DNA from 2 places in the Arthrobacter sp. K410C genome. Region 2 is predicted to be linked to the other one. Evidence: riboswitches for the same ligand, from Rfam matches in the RefSeq annotation. Region 2 holds a riboswitch; the other holds the start of a gene.

Region 1 (3,405 bases), on a different contig from region 2:
CACGCCGTGGGTGGACGGGTAGGTGATCATGATCGCCGACAGTGCGTCCTTGTGGGCCTCGATCTTCGCGTACAGATCGGCGTGGTCGATGGTGCCGTCGGCGGCGGTGGCCACCACCACGACCTTCATCCCCGCGAGCACCGCGGACGCGGCGTTGGTGCCGTGCGCCGAGGCCGGGATCAGGCAGATGTTGCGCTGGCCCTCGCCGCGGGAGCGGTGGTAGCCGCGGATCGCCAGCAGGCCGGCGAGCTCGCCCTGGGACCCGGCGTTGGGCTGGATGGACACCTGGTCATAACCGGTGATCTCGGCCAGGTCCGCTTCCAGGCCTGAGATCAGTTCACGCCAGCCCTCGGTCTGCGAATCCGGGGCGAACGGGTGGATCGAGGCGAACTCCGGCCACGAAATGGCCTCCATCTCGGCCGTGGCGTTCAGCTTCATGGTGCACGAGCCCAACGGAATCATGGTCCGGTCCAGCGCCAGGTCACGGTCAGAGAGCCTGCGGATGTAGCGCAGCAGCTGGGTCTCCGACCGGTGGGTGTTGAACACCGGATGCTGCAGGAAGTCCGAGGTGCGCTCAACCGCGGGGTCCAATGCGAATGACCCCGTTGATCCCACTGCCTCCCCGCCGAAGACGGAGACGACGTCGGCGATGGTCGCCGTCGTGGTGGTTTCGTCCACGGAGATGCCCACGGTGTCGGCGTCGATGCCGCGGAGGTTGATGCCCTTCTCCTCCGCAGCGGCAACGATGCCCGCCGCGTTGCCCGGTACGCGGACAGTGACGGTGTCGAAGAAGGAGGTGTGCAGGACATCGAGTCCCGCGGCTTTCAGTGAAGCTGCCAGCGTGCGGGCATGGCGGTTGGTGGTCTGGGCAATCGCTTTCAGGCCCTCGGGGCCGTGGTAGACGGCGTACATGGACGCGACGATCGCCAGCAGTGCCTGCGCGGTGCAGATGTTGGACGTGGCCTTCTCGCGGCGGATGTGCTGCTCGCGGGTCTGCAGCGCCAGGCGGTAGGCGGGGACACCGGCGTCGTCCTTGGACACACCGACAAGGCGGCCGGGCATGGAACGCTCCAGGCCTTTTTGGACGGCGATGTAGGCCGCGTGCGGGCCGCCGAAGAACAGCGGGACACCAAAACGCTGGGCGGAACCAACGGCGATATCCGCACCCTGCTCGCCCGGAGGCGTGATCAGGGTCAGGGCGAGCAGGTCGGCAGCGACGGTGACCAGCGCGCCGCGTTCCTTCGCCTCGGCGATCACGCCGGACTGGTCCCACACCCGGCCGGACGCGCCGGGCTGCTGGAGGACAATGCCGTTGATGGCACCGTCCGGCAGGCCTGCGGAAAGATCGGCTATCTCCACGTCGAAGCCCAGCGCCTCGGCACGGCCCTTGACGATGGCGATGGTCTGCGGCATGCAGTCGGCGTCGAGGACGGTCTTGCCGTCCTTGGCATCCTTGTTCTTGTTGGCGCGCCTCATCATGAGCACTGCCTCGGCCACCGCGGTGGCTTCATCGAGCAGCGAGGCGTTGGCAATGGGCAGCCCCACCAGGTCCTGGACCATGGTCTGGAAGTTCAGCAGCGCTTCGAGCCGGCCCTGCGAAATCTCAGGCTGGTACGGGGTGTAGGCGGTGTACCAGGCCGGGGATTCCAGGATGTTGCGGCGGATCACCGGTGGCGTCACGGTGTCGTAATAGCCCTGGCCGATCATCTGGACCGCGGTCTTGTTCTTCGCGGCAAGCTTGCGCAGTTCTGCGAGCGCTTCAACCTCGCTCAACGCCGGCGACAGCGTCAGCGGGGTGTCCTGCCGGATGTCCTTGGGAACCGCCTTGTCCACGAGCGCATCCACGCTGTCATAGCCGACGGCCTTGAGCATGGTGTCAACGTCGGCCTGGCGGCGCGCGCCGATATGCCGGTCAACAAAGGTGGCGGAAACCGGGGAAGCAGTCACAGGAACTCCATAATTCAGGCGGCGCAGGGTACGCCGCAGCGATTCGGGTTCCTCCCCGCTCTGTATTGGACCTGAGAGTTTCCGCGTTGCCAGCTTGCGCGTGGCCCCGCTTGCACCGTCGGTGAACACAACAGCCCAAGGCTCCCGCTCAACGGGTTACCCAGGCGGACTGCCTGCTGCTTTCCAGAGGTGCCTCGCCGCGGCGGTACATGGGCCTGTGAGATTCCTGGGGAGGGTTTGCTCCTACGGCGCCTGCTGTACTTTCGGCAGAACTCTCCCGCCGCAGATCAAAGGCTATTTATTTGGATTGTCGCGGGAAGCCGCCGGCGGCTCCCACAGCGCTTAATTGTCCTACGTCGCAGCGGCTGGGGCAAATGGCCGGCTACCGCCGTAGGCGCTCCAGGGCTGCCAGCAATTCGTCCACATCGGCGGCCGCGCCGCCCGGCGGTACCGGCCCCACAGACAGCATGGCGTTGAAGTAGAGCCCGTCCCCCATGTACAGCACTGCTTTGGCAAGCGCCGGGCCCACGTCGGCCGCGATCTCGTCGAGCCAGCGCTGCTGGATCGCTGCGAACCGGCGGCGCGTTTCCTCGTGCGCCACCTCCGCCAGGCGGGTTGCGGCGACGATCGCCCGGTCCAGCGGAGTATCCGCCCAGACGGAAGACCGGATGAAGTAGGCCGCAGCCCCTTCCCCGGCAGCTGCCATGGCATCGGCGTCGGCTCCTGCCAGCCCGTCAAGCCGGTCCAGCAGCACCTGGATCAGGGCTTCCTTGTTGGGGAAGTGGTACAGAAGCCCGCCTTTGGACACTCCGGCCTTCGCCGCAACGGCATCCAGGGTTGCCGCGCGCTCACCCACCTCAATCAGGAGGGCTTCAAAGGCGTCAAGGACCGCTTCACGGGCTACGGGCTTTCGGGGCATGCGTCTAATCATGCCTTTTGCGGCGGCAGCCTCTCCAACCCGGCCTAGTTTCGTAACTGTACCGTCTGGACGGTATAGTTATTTCATGACAACTTCCGCTGCCACCACCAGGACCCCGACGGCCCCCGTCGGCGGCCCGGCCGTCCGGGCGCCGTGGCGGGACTGGCTCGCCCTGGGCTTACTGATGTTCCCGGTCCTGCTGGTTGCCGTGGACAACACCGCCCTCACCTTTGCCCTGCCCGCCATCACCCGCGCCCTGGAACCCACCGGCGTCCAGCTCCTGTGGATCGTGGACGCCTACCCCCTGGTGCTCGCCGGCCTGCTGGTGTCCATGGGCAGCCTCGGCGACCGCATTGGGCGGCGGAAGCTGCTGGTCATCGGGAGCATCGGCTTTGCCGCCCTGTCCGCGGCCACGGCTTTCGCCCCAAGCCCCGCCTGGCTGATCGCCGGCCGTGCCGCCCTGGGGTTCTTTGGGGCGATGCTGATGCCGTCCACGCTCTCCCTGATCCGCAACATCTTTCCGCAGCCCAGCCGCCGCA
Region 2 (3,405 bases):
TCCTCCATCCTAAGTGGATAAACACTAAGCATGCTTAACTTCGGCGCCTTGGCCTGCCGCCGCCCGGTGGGGTCCGCCGGCGTCCGCTCACTTCCTTGCCTGCTCTTTCTCGGCCAGGCCGGTGCCGGTGCTTCCGCCGGCCGCAGCCTCGTCTGCCCGCAGCTCGGCCTTGAACACCTCGAACCGGGCGAGGTGCGCGGGCCGGCGCCGCAGGACTGCCCATGCCGCACCCAGGACCACGAACCAGGCGGGGGTGGCCAGCAGGGCGGCGAGGGTGTCGGCCTGGGTGGTCAGCGCCCAGAGGACGAAGGCGAAGAACGCGAAGACCGCCCACACAACGGGAACGCCGCCGGGCATCTTGAACTTCGAGGCTGCATGCAGGTGCGGGCGGCGGCGCCGGAACGCCAGATAGCTGGCCAGGATCATGGACCAGACGAAGATGAAGCACACGGCGGACACGGTGGTGACCATTTCGAAGGCCTTGCCGACGTCCTGGCCTGCGTACATGAGCACGACGCCGGAGAGCAGCAGCACGCACGACAGGAACAGCGCGTTGCTGGGTACCTTCTTCGGCGACAGCCGGGCGAAGACGCCCGGTGCATCCCCCTCCTGGGCCAGGCCGAACACCATCCGGGAGGTGGAGTAGATGCCGGAGTTTGCGGAGGACATGGCGGAGGTCAGGACCACCAGATTGACCACGGTGGCGGCGGCGCCCAGCCCGGCCAGGGAGAACATGCCAATGAACGGGCTGTGTCCGGCGGCGAACTGGGTCCACGGGGTGACGGACATCAGGATGATCAGCGCGCCGACGTAGAACAGCAGGACGCGGACGGGGATGGCGTTGATGGCCCTCGGCAGATTCCGCTCCGGGTTCTTGGCTTCCGCCGCCGTGGTGCCCACAAGCTCGATGCCCACGAAGGCGAAGACGGCGATCTGGAATCCGGCCACGAAGCCCATGAATTCATTGGGGAAGAAGCCGCCGTGGCTCCACAGGTTGCTGAAGCCGGCCGTTCCGGCGTCGCTCTGGAAGCCGGTGAAGATCATGAACAGGCCGACGATGATCAGAGCGGCGATGGCGATGATCTTGATCAGGGCGAACCAGAATTCGGTTTCGCCGAAGGCCTTGACTGTGGCGAGGTTCAGCAGGAGCAGGATGGCGACGGTGGCCAGCCCTGGGATCCACAGCGGCAGTGCCGGCCAGAGCTCCCGGGAGTAGCCCGCGATGGCGATGACGTCCGCGATCCCGGTGATCACCCAGCAGAACCAGTAGGTCCAACCGGTGAAGAAGCCTGCCCACGGCCCCAGGAGGTCGGCCGCGAAGTCGCTGAAGGATTTGTAGTTCAGGTTGCTGAGCAGCAGTTCGCCCATGGCGCGCATAACGAAGAACAGCATGAAGCCGATGACCATGTACACGAAGATCACGGAAGGGCCCGCGGCGGAGATGGTCTTTCCGGAGCCCATGAAGAGGCCGGTACCGATTGCGCCGCCGATGGCGATGAGCTGGATGTGCCGGTTGCTGAGCTGGCGTTCGAGGTGGGGAGGTTCGCTGTGTGCGGCCTTGCCGGAAGGGGAAGCGCCGTGGGGTGGCTGGCCGCCCGGGGACGCGGGGGGATGAATCGTCATGAGGAACTCCATCGTTCAAGCAGCACCGGATGCTGCATAGATTCGGTTCCTCCCCGCTCTGTACATGACCTGAGAGTTTCCGCAGCCGTGAAGGCGTGCTTGCACCGTCGGTGAGCCGGGACCTGCCCGGCTGCTTTCCAGAGTTGCCTTTCCGCGGCGGTACATGGGCCTGAGAGTTTCCTGGGGAGGGTTTGCTCCTACGGCGCCTGCTGGATGTACCTGGCAGGGCTCTCCCGCCACAGGTCAAAGGCATGTTCAGTTAGAAAAAGTTGCTTCGCATGGACCGCTGCCGGCAGGCCGCCCCGAATCGGTGGAGCCGGTCCGGCACGGCGCCGGTCAGGTTCAGTGTGGTTCCGGTCACGCAGCATTGTCAAACCCCCAACCAGGAATCCGGGGGCGTGGCAAGCGCCGATTTGCCACGGGCAGGCAAGGCCGTGTACCTTGTGAGCCGAATCACCCACATTTGAATAAGCCTTTCGAGCTGTGACGGGAGAGCTCTCCCGGACCACCACCGGACAGGCGCCGTAGGAGCAAATCCTCCCCAGGAATCTCTCAGGCCCATGTACCGTCACAGCGAGGCGACTCTGGAAAGCAGCCCGGCTTCCTGCCGGACTCACCGACGGTGCAAGAGTGCCCTGCCATGAGCAGGTGTCCTCGGAATCTCTCAGGTCCAATACAGAGCGGGGAGGAACCCATCCATGCCGTGCCATCCGTGGCCGGCCAGACCTGGAGTTCCTCATGACGATTCAATCCAACCCATCGGCCTTCGCCGACCGCCATATCGGCGTGCGCCGCCAGGCCGACGTCGACACCATGCTCAAGGCCATCGGCTACGACAGCGTGGACGGGCTCGTGGACGTTGCCGTTCCGGGATCCATCCGCCAGGAGCACGCGCTCCGGCTTGAGGACGCCCTCAGCGAGGTGGAGGTCCTCGCCGAACTGCGCAGGCTTGCGGCCAGGAACAAGACCGCGGTCCAGATGATCGGCCAGGGCTATTACGACACCGTGACGCCGCCGGTGATCCGCCGCAACATCCTGGAGTCCCCGGCCTGGTACACGGCTTACACCCCGTACCAGCCTGAGATTTCGCAGGGCCGGCTTGAAGCCCTGCTGAACTTCCAGACCATGGTCCAGGACCTGACCGCCCTTCCGGTGGCGAACGCGTCCCTTCTGGATGAAGCTACGGCCGTGGCCGAGGCCGTCCTGCTGATGCGCCGGGCCAACAAGAACAAGGACGCCAAGGACGGCAAGACGGTCCTGGATTCCGATTGCCTACCGCAGACCATCGCCATCGTGCAGGGGCGGGCCGAGGCCCTGGGCTTCGACGTGGAGGTCGCGGATCTCTCCAAGGGGCTTCCCGACGGCGCCATCAACGGCATCGTCCTCCAGCAGCCCGGCGTGTCCGGCCGGGTGTGGGACCAGTCCGCGGTTATCACAGCGGCCAAGGAACGCGGTGCGCTTGTCACCGTCGCTGCCGACCTGCTCGCCCTGACCCTGATCACCCCTCCCGGCGAGCAGGGCGCGGATATCGCCGTTGGCTCCACCCAGCGTTTTGGTGTCCCGTTGTTCTTTGGCGGCCCGCACGCTGCCTACATGGCGGTCCGGACCGGGATGGAGCGCACGCTTCCCGGCCGCATCGTCGGCGTCTCCAAGGACGACGCCGGTGCCCCCGCCTACCGCCTTGCCCTGCAGACCCGCGAGCAGCACATCCGCCGCGAGAAGGCCACGTCCAACATCTGCACCGCCCAGGCGCTGCTGGCCATCGTCTCCTCCTTCTACGCC

The links. A riboswitch is a leader RNA that binds a small molecule or an ion and turns the genes downstream of it on or off. The one in region 2 is predicted to bind glycine.
Region 1: it holds a riboswitch for glycine, as region 2 does, so the genes downstream of both, gcvP (aminomethyl-transferring glycine dehydrogenase) here and AC5RU7_RS20325 (amino acid permease) in region 2, are expected to answer to the same signal.

What each region holds. Positions count from the first base shown of each region.
Region 1 covers NZ_JBNHFJ010000027.1:22,282-25,686, reverse strand. Annotated here, with positions in the region: gene gcvP (aminomethyl-transferring glycine dehydrogenase) at 1-1,947, opposite strand, end outside; glycine riboswitch at 2,141-2,237, opposite strand; gene AC5RU7_RS20130 (TetR/AcrR family transcriptional regulator) at 2,330-2,866, opposite strand; gene AC5RU7_RS20125 (MFS transporter) at 2,952-3,405, shown strand, end outside.
Region 2 covers NZ_JBNHFJ010000029.1:5,024-8,428, reverse strand. Annotated here, with positions in the region: gene AC5RU7_RS20325 (amino acid permease) at 88-1,623, opposite strand; glycine riboswitch at 1,672-1,769, opposite strand; glycine riboswitch at 1,771-1,869, opposite strand; glycine riboswitch at 2,101-2,201, shown strand; gene gcvP (aminomethyl-transferring glycine dehydrogenase) at 2,362-3,405, shown strand, end outside.